Regions from separate parts of the Paraglaciecola sp. T6c genome, predicted to be linked through region 1. Evidence: predicted binding sites of a transcription regulator. Region 1 holds the regulator's gene; the other holds the start of a gene.
The links. The regulator FliA, encoded in region 1, starts transcription of late flagellar genes. The targets are predictions, from matches to a motif close to CTAAAGNTNNNNNNNNNNNNGCCGATA.

Region 1 (4,428 bases):
ACTTTTATCAGTGGCTTTTTCACTTGCGGATTGCGACGGCGTGTTATCAGATACTGCCGACGTTACTGGAGTGTTTGGCGCTTTACTTGTTTCTCCGTTAGCTTCTTTTTTGGTAACAGGCCCTTGCCCTTTACCATGGAGCTGATCGAGTAACGCTTCGAATTCATCATCACTGATATCTTCTGATTCAGAATTTGTGCTTGCTACGGGCGCGTCAGTCGATTCAGAGGGAGCGTCTTGAGAGCCGCCAAACTGCCCTTCTCCATGAAGCTGATCGAGTAACGCTTCAAACTCATCATCACTAATATCGTCACCATCACTACTCATATCAGCGCCACTGGAAGACTCTGTGGATTGTGGCGGCTTAATTGATGGTGATTGCGATGCTCCTCCAACGGGATTACCTTCACCGTGAAGTTCATCAAGCAAGGCCTCAAACTCGGATTCGTCAAAGTCATCCGAATTTGTTTTAGGCTGAGATGCCGCTTCACTGGGCGCCTCGATTACTGGCGTTTCGATAATTGGAGGCGCAGCAACTTGGTCTTGCGCCTCTGGCTTACTCAGGCGATGCAATGTATCTAATAACGATTGCTCTGCTGCTACCAAGGGTTTGTTCGATTTTACATCTTCAAACATGGCGACGACTTCGTCGGTTGCTTGAAGAATAATATCCATTAACTCTGGCGTTAATGAACGTTGGCCGTTACGCATGACATCGAATACGTTTTCAGCGCCGTGACAAATATCGACTAATTCGGTTAACGAAAGAAAGCCCGCGCCACCTTTAACCGTGTGGTAGCCTCTGAAAATCGCATTCAGTAAATCCGAATCTTGCGGATTATTTTCCAACTCAACCAGCTGTTCTTGAAGCTGCTCTAGTATTTCACCCGCTTCTACTAAAAAATCCTGAAGGATCTCCTCGTCAACATCAAACCCCATATTGTAACGCCTCTAAAATCCTAAACTTGACAGTAAATCATCAACATCATCTTGATTAGATGCGACGTCGTCACGGTTAGCTGCATCGAGAATTGGGCCTTCCGCTTTAACACTATCGGCTTGTTTATCAGATATATGAGGAATTTCCGCTGACTCTGATCCACCGAACATCGTTAACATATGCACTAGGCTGTCTTCTACTTCTTTAACTAGTTCAATGACCCGGCGAATAATTTGCCCTGTGATGTCCTGATAGCCTTGAGCTAGTAGCATCTCGGTTAATAATGCGTTTAATTTTCCAGACTCGTCCTTGCCCTCTTCTAAAAAGGTGTCGAGGCGTCTGCACAGGGCATTGAATTCGCCCAGCTCTAACTGACGATTAAAAAGCTTCTTCCACTCAGGAATGATTTCGTTCATTTCAGAATTGAGCTTTTCGGCAATGGGCATGCAATCATCGACTAAGTCCATCGTGCGATTCGCGGCTTGCTCAGTGGTTTCAATAACATACGTGAGCCGCGTTTTAGCGTCAGGGATCTCTTCATTCGCTAAATTAGCAATACGTTCATCGAGTTGAAAGTTATTCAAAGAATCATGAAGTTGGCGAGTTAATTTACCTACCTCTTCGAACAGTTCGACAGAATTGGTGTCATTGACACTATCGAGAAGCTGCTGAGCGCCTTGATTATTACCACTTTCAAGTAAAGCGACTAATTGCTTTGCATCTTCTAGCTTCATGGGGGCTGGATGTGAGGTCATAAGGCCTTCCTTATCGTTGAGAAAAGCCTGACTAACCTAAGCGTTCAAATATCTTGGCCAACTTCTCTTTAAGGGTCGCAGCAGTAAATGGTTTGATAACATACCCATTAACACCAGCCTGCGCCGCCGCTACAATTTGTTCTTTTTTGGCTTCTGCCGTTACCATTAACACTGGTGTGTGTTTAAGGTTTTCGTCGGCACGGATCGCCCGCAATAAATCAATTCCTTGCATGCCTGGCATGTTCCAGTCAGTCACTACAAAATCAAAATCACCTTGTTGAAGCATAGGCAATGCGGTACTGCCATCATCCGCTTCTTGAATATTAGTAAAACCTAGATCTTTCAATAGGTTCTTGATGATGCGACGCATTGTCGAGAAATCATCAACAACCAAAATTTTCATATTCTTATCCAAAACTTTCTCCGCTCGAGGCAAAATCAAAACATTTATATGTTATTTGTTTATTCTTCAATACGCCAAGTCTGCATTTTACTTTTTAGTTTTAGCATAGCTTGACTGTGTATTTGGCTAACACGTGATTCACTCACGTCTAGAACTTCACCTATTTCACGTAGATTCAATTCTTCGTCATAGTACAATGATAATACGATTGCTTCACGCTCAGGTAAGGTTGTAATGGCATGGGCTAAGGCTTTTTGAAAAGAGCCTTGGAGCAAATCTTCAAACGGAGTATCAGAGCCTTTAGTTTGCTCTGTTGTCACCACATCTTCCGATACCCCTAAATCTTCCATGCCAATAATTTTACCTGCATTCACTTCACCAAGCATTTGGTGATATTGCTCAATGCTGACTTCAAGTTTTTTGGCTATATCTACATCTCTGGCGTCACGGCCTGTCTCACGCTCAACTTTATTAATGGCATCCGTTATCGCACGGCCATTTTTATGCACAGAGCGTGGTGTCCAATCACCTTTTCGAATTTCGTCAAGCATAGAGCCGCGAATTCGAATACCTGCAAAGGTCTCAAAACTCGCACCTTTGGTGCCATCGAAGTTACGAGACGCTTCAAGTAAACCAATCATACCGGCTTGAATGAGATCGTCGACCAATACGCTGGCGGGTAAGCGGGCAATAAGATGATGAGCAATGCGCTTTACCAATGGAGCATGACGCTCCACCAGTGCATTTCTGTCATCTAACTGCTGATACGCAGCGGCTTTACTGTTCACCGAATATCGCCCACGGCTTTTTTGGCCACCAACTGCTCAAGGAAGAACTCTAAATGCCCTCCTGGCTGAGAAGGCACTGGCCAACCTGCTGCCTGTTGAGCTAGCTTTTTAATAGCGATAGCCGCTGGCGAAGTTGGATATGCTTCAACAATCGCTTTTTGCTTACGAACCGACTTACGAATATTTTCATCAAACGGTACAGTGGCGACTAGTTCTAAGGCCACGTCTAAAAAGCGGTCGGTGACTTTTGTTAACTTATTGAACAGCTCTTGTCCTTCTCGCATATTGCGCACCATATTGGCGACAATTTTAAAACGAAAAACACCGTGCTCTTTATTCAAAATTTTGATCAATGCATAGGCATCTGTGAGAGATGTAGGTTCATCACACACTACCACTAGGATATCTTGCGAGGCACGTGAGAAACTTAAAACCATATCTGAAATACCTGCCGCAGTATCAACAATTAATACGTCAATTTGCGAGCGCAGCTCACTGAATGCTCTAATTAAGCCTGCATGTTCGGTTGGAGTGAGTTCAGTCATTGACTGACTGCCAGAGGTTGCTGGCGCAATTTTAATCCCGTGGGGACCTTCAACAAGGACTTCGTCTAGAGTGCATTCCCCTGACAATACATGTGAAAGGTTTTTCACCACACGTAAGCCAAGTAACACATCCACGTTGGCTAAGCCTAAATCTGCGTCTAATACCATGACTCTCTTACCCTGCTGGGCCATAGAGATCGCGGTATTTAACGTGACGTTGGTTTTACCCACGCCGCCCTTACCACCGGTAACGGCGATCACTTTAATTAATCGAGATTGATTCATTCTTCTTAAGCTACTCGCTTGGTCCTCAATCATACTGCCACTGCTGCGTTATTTAGTGAGTTACCACTAGTATGAATTAATACGTGCTTTTTATAAAGCTTAGCGGCGCTGGTTATTAAAAATTTTGCATCTGCCACTTTCAAGTCTTCCGGAACCTTTTGGCCATCGGTAATAAAGCTCACGGACAATTTGTGCTCGATGGCCGCACTAATTGCCTCTCCAAGACTGTAGCATTCATCTATTTTGGTGAAAATACAACCCTGTAAAGAAATCTGTTTGTAAGCAGCAATGGTTTGCTGCATAACTTGATATTGACTGTTGGCTTGCATGACCAAATAACTGCTGATATTCGCCGTTGTACTCTGCTTCAACGTTTCTAACTGCTTGATCAGTCTAACATCTCTTTGCCCAAACCCTGCAGTATCAATAAGTATAAGGCGCTTATTCCTAAACTGGAATAACAGATCTGATAACTCTTCAGCGTTCTGCGCTTTTTTCACCGAGCAACCAATAATTCTGGCATAGGTAGAAATTTGCTCGTAAGCAGCGATTCGATAGCTGTCAATGGTGATCAAGCCGACATTTTGAGCACCGTATTTTTGCGCAGCTTGTGCGGCAAGTTTTGCCACAGTCGTTGTCTTTCCAGTCCCAGTAGGGCCCATTAAAACTGCGATGCCGCCTTTGGTCAGTAAGTTACTTTCTTCAGTTTGTA
Region 2 (4,428 bases), 2.1 Mb from region 1:
TGTGTCGACCACACCGTTTACATCGTGACCATCAATCGGCCCAATGTAATTAAACCCTAATTCTTCGAAGATGGTGCCTGGTACTACCATGCCTTTGATATGTTCTTCGGCTCGGCTGGCGAACTCTTTAATAGGCGGAACGCTGCTGAGGAGTTTCTTGCCGCCGTCACGAATAGAGTTAAAGAAGTTACCTGTAAGTAAACGGGCTAGGTGACTGTTTAATGCCCCCACATTCTCTGAAATTGACATCTCGTTATCATTTAAAATAACCAGCATGTCTTTATCGATGTCACCGCCATGATTTAGCGCTTCAAATGCCATACCTGCGGTCATTGCGCCATCACCGATAACGGCAACGACCTTTCTACCCAATGCTTCTTTTTCTGCAGCAACGGCCATACCTACTGCAGCGCTGATGGAGGTAGATGAGTGACCTACGGCAAAGGTATCGTACTCACTTTCATTCGGCCAAGGGAAAGGGTGCAAACCGTTCTTTTGGCGAATGGTAGGCATACGATCACGACGGCCTGTCAAAATCTTATGGGGATAAGCTTGATGGCCCACATCCCAGATAAGGCGGTCGAACGGGGTGTTGTAAACATAATGCAGGGCGACGGTTAATTCGACTGTGCCCAACCCAGAGGCAAAATGACCACTACTTTGGCTTACGCTGGTTAACAAATATTGACGTAATTCTTTGGCGACTTGCTTTAGTTTGTCTTGAGGAAGCTCGCGCAATTGCTCGGGCGTGTCCGCTAAAGCCAGAAGCGGGTAGTGGGCTAAATCCAGGGTCATGAGGTACGTTTCTACTATTATTATTTGATGATGTATCGTTCGTAATCAATGATTACGATGAATGACGAAATCGGTAAATGATTTCAACACCTGTGTATTGTAAGGTAAAGCGTCCAAAGCTTGAAGCGCTTCTTGATGAAGTTGAGCGAGATAGCCCTGAGCACCTTCTAAACCAAGCAGTGCAGGATAGGTACTTTTATTCTGCTCTTGGTCTGAACCTTGGGGTTTACCTAAGGTTTGTGAATCACCGACCACATCCAAAATATCGTCCTGCACCTGAAACGCCAAACCAATGGTGGACGCATATTGCTGCAATAGCGATTTGCTTTCATCGCTAACTGACGGGCACAACACGGATGCCATTTTTACCGCTGCAGTGATAAGCGCCCCGGTTTTTTTGCTATGCAGCAACTCCAGTTGTGTTTGAGTGATCAGCTTATTGGTGGACGCTAAATCAATTCCTTGTCCGCCACACATGCCGTCGTAACCAGATGCTTGACCTAAAATACGCACCAATTCGATACGTTGCGCATTGGCAAAATCTGATAATGGGTAATTAACGATGATCTCAAAGGCCAAAGTTTGCAGGGCATCGCCGGCTAAAATAGCGTTGGCTTCATCAAACTGAATGTGACACGTGGGGTGCCCGCGGCGTAAATCGTCGTCGTCCATCGCAGGCAAGTCATCGTGTACCAAGGAATAAGCATGGATACATTCTAATGCGAGGGCGGGGGCATCAAGATCAGACTGTTCAATCCCTAAAGCTTCGCCGACAGCATACACTAAAAAAGGTCGCATGCGTTTTCCGCCCATTAGCAAGGCGTACTGCATGGCATTTTTTAACGTTGGGGCATGGTCACCAAGTTTGCCAATCTGCGCTTGTAGTAAGGCGTCAACGTGTTGATGCACACGCTTCTGTTGAGTCTCAAATGTCATTAGTCTTGGGTATTGTTGGGGTCGAAGTCAGCCAGTGGAGCTTGCTCGTCTTGACCCATTAAGATCTGAACTTTCTGTTCGGCTTGTTTTAGTTTATTTTGACTATGGCGGGCTAATTGAATGCCTCGCTCAAAGCGCCCTAAAGCGTCTTCTAAACTTAGCTCACCTTCTTCCATTTGATTGACTATGCTATCGAGCTCTTGCATTGATTCTTCAAAGCTTAAGTTTTCGGTTTTTTTGCGACTGGTCATAGGTTTTGCTTCTTTTATATCTTGCTCTTTTGCGAGTTGAGCGCACCTTACCTGAGGGGTAAATAGTGGTCAAACCTTTTTCATGGCGCATAGGGCCAACGTACAAAAGATTGTTCCGAGATAGAATCATTATCTTACGACGAATGCGTTAATTTGGATTTCTTTAGGCAGGTTTATAGCTAAGTACTATAGATTATTTTAACTTTGTCGATAAAATGATTAACCAAGTCAACAACCTAAATGCACCTCCTGCGAATTTTCGCTTTTTAAAGCAGGCGTTTTTAGAGCTGGGCCATTTGATATTTCGCGTAACACACTTTTTTGATGGGAGTACAATGTGGATTTAGCAACCCTTATAGGCATGATTGGCGCAATCGGCTTCGTGATCATGGCCATGGTGCTGGGCGGTGATTTGGGGATGTTCTTTAACGTTCCATCCATTTTGATTGTGGTCTGCGGTAGTCTTTTTGTCGTTTTATCTCAATTCACCCTTGGGCAATTCTTTGGTGCAGGTAAAGTGGCCGGTAAAGCCTTTATGTTCAAAATCGAATCGCCTGAGTCTCAGATTGAAAAAATCGTTGAAATGGCGGATGCCGCGCGTAAAGGCGGATTTTTAGCGCTAGAAGAAGCACAAATAGAAAACGAATTTATGCAAAAAGGCGTTGATATGTTGGTTGACGGTCACGACGTCGACGTTGTGCGCGCCACTATGGCCAAGGACATATCTATGACCACAGAGCGGCATGAATTCGGTGCTACTATCTTTAAAGGGATGGGGGATGTTGCTCCCGCCATGGGGATGATTGGTACGCTGATTGGTTTGGTTGCCATGCTGTCAAACATGGATGATCCTAAGTCCATTGGACCAGCAATGGCGGTTGCGCTATTAACAACGCTTTACGGCGCGGTGTTAGCGAACGTTGTGTGTTTGCCTATTGCTGAGAAGCTAGGTAACAGAGCAGTGGAAGAGAAACTAAACCAGAGCTTAATCCTCGATGGCATAATTGGCATAGCCGACGGCCAGAACCCTCGTGTTATTGAAGGTATTTTGAAAAATTATCTTGCAGCCAGTAAGCGCGGTAGCGCGACAGAAGACGCATAACTGATGGAAGACGAATGCCCTAAATGCCCCCCCGCCGGATTACCCGCGTGGATGGGGACATTCGCGGATTTGATGTCACTGTTGATGTGCTTCTTCGTGTTATTGCTGTCGTTTTCAGAAATGGATGTACTGAAGTTCAAACAGATCGCGGGTTCGATGAAGTTTGCGTTTGGCGTTCAAAATAAAATTGAAGTCAAAGATATTCCCAAAGGCACCAGTGTTATCGCCATGGAATTCAGACCGGGTCGACCCGATCCTACCCCTATTGAAACCATTCAGCAGCAAACCATAGAAATGACTCAGCAAATGTTGGAGTTTCAAGCGGGTAATGAAGATTCCGCTGGTGGGCGTCAAAAACAACGTGGTGAACAAAAAGGCGGGGCTGCCCAGCAAACGGCGAGTGAACAATCCAGTGCCAAAACCACAGCGAGTCAAGAAGAAGCCAATAAGCAAATGAAGAAGGTGGCGCAGCAGCTTGAGAAAGAAATTCTTGATGGTGCCATCGAGATGGAGTCACTTGGGCAACAACTGATCATCCGTATTCGAGAGAACGGCTCTTTCTCAGCGGGCTCTGCTTTCTTGCAGCCGCAGTTTAAGCCTATCCTGCGTAAAATTGGAACCTTGTTGGCTGATATGCCTGGGGATATTGAGATATCCGGTCATAGTGACAGTTTGGTTATTTCTAACGAGCTGTATCGTTCTAACTGGGATTTATCAGCTCAGCGCGCAGTTGCGGTAGCTGAGGAGCTACGTAAAGCCCCAGGGTTTGATGAGGGGCGCATGGCGGTCATTGGGAAAGCGGATACCGCCCCATTGTTAGGTGAAGACGATGCTCAAGCAAGAAGCCGCAATCGCCGCGTGGAAATTGCGATTAAACAGGGTAAGGCGAAAGAATCAGAGCCTATCTCGGTCGTAGAATAACCGGTAGTGACCTAAGCGGAGGCAGTAGAGTAGGGCTAGCTTAGTCTATAAATTCAAATCTAAAAAGCGGCACATATGCCGCTTTTTAGATTTCCTCATTTCTGTGTACTAACCTACATTTGTGATTCACAAGAGGGAATACGTGCGCTCTTGTCAAAGAAGATAGAGAACTCTGCCACCGTCACGCCAAACTTTTTCATATACGAACGATTCATCATGCGCTGGTCGTCGAGAGCGTACATCCAATCATCAATGGCAAAATCATACTCGGTGCCATCAATGGGCACGGTTAAAGTGTACTGCCAATTAAACGCGCTACCTTGGGATGAGCCAGAAGCTTGACCCACAACGTCACCGGCAGTGCCCGTCACTGTTTGGTCTTGCGCGACATTTACCTTCCAAATACGGGTCTGGCGGGTACCG

Region 2: a site for FliA is predicted at 2,169-2,195, ahead of pomA (flagellar motor protein PomA). Genes of this name have one in related genera too.

What each region holds. Positions count from the first base shown of each region.
Region 1 covers NC_008228.1:3,658,410-3,662,837, forward strand. Annotated here, with positions in the region: gene PATL_RS15525 (chemotaxis protein CheA) at 1-939, opposite strand, end outside; gene PATL_RS15530 (protein phosphatase CheZ) at 952-1,695, opposite strand; gene cheY (chemotaxis response regulator CheY) at 1,727-2,110, opposite strand; gene PATL_RS15540 (RNA polymerase sigma factor FliA) at 2,158-2,886, opposite strand; gene PATL_RS15545 (MinD/ParA family protein) at 2,883-3,749, opposite strand; gene flhF (flagellar biosynthesis protein FlhF) at 3,746-4,428, opposite strand, start outside.
Region 2 covers NC_008228.1:1,586,426-1,590,853, forward strand. Annotated here, with positions in the region: gene dxs (1-deoxy-D-xylulose-5-phosphate synthase) at 1-795, opposite strand, end outside; gene ispA ((2E,6E)-farnesyl diphosphate synthase) at 841-1,731, opposite strand; gene xseB (exodeoxyribonuclease VII small subunit) at 1,731-1,982, opposite strand; gene pomA (flagellar motor protein PomA) at 2,320-3,084, shown strand; gene PATL_RS06735 (flagellar motor protein MotB) at 3,088-4,005, shown strand; gene PATL_RS06740 (DUF3833 domain-containing protein) at 4,119-4,428, opposite strand, start outside.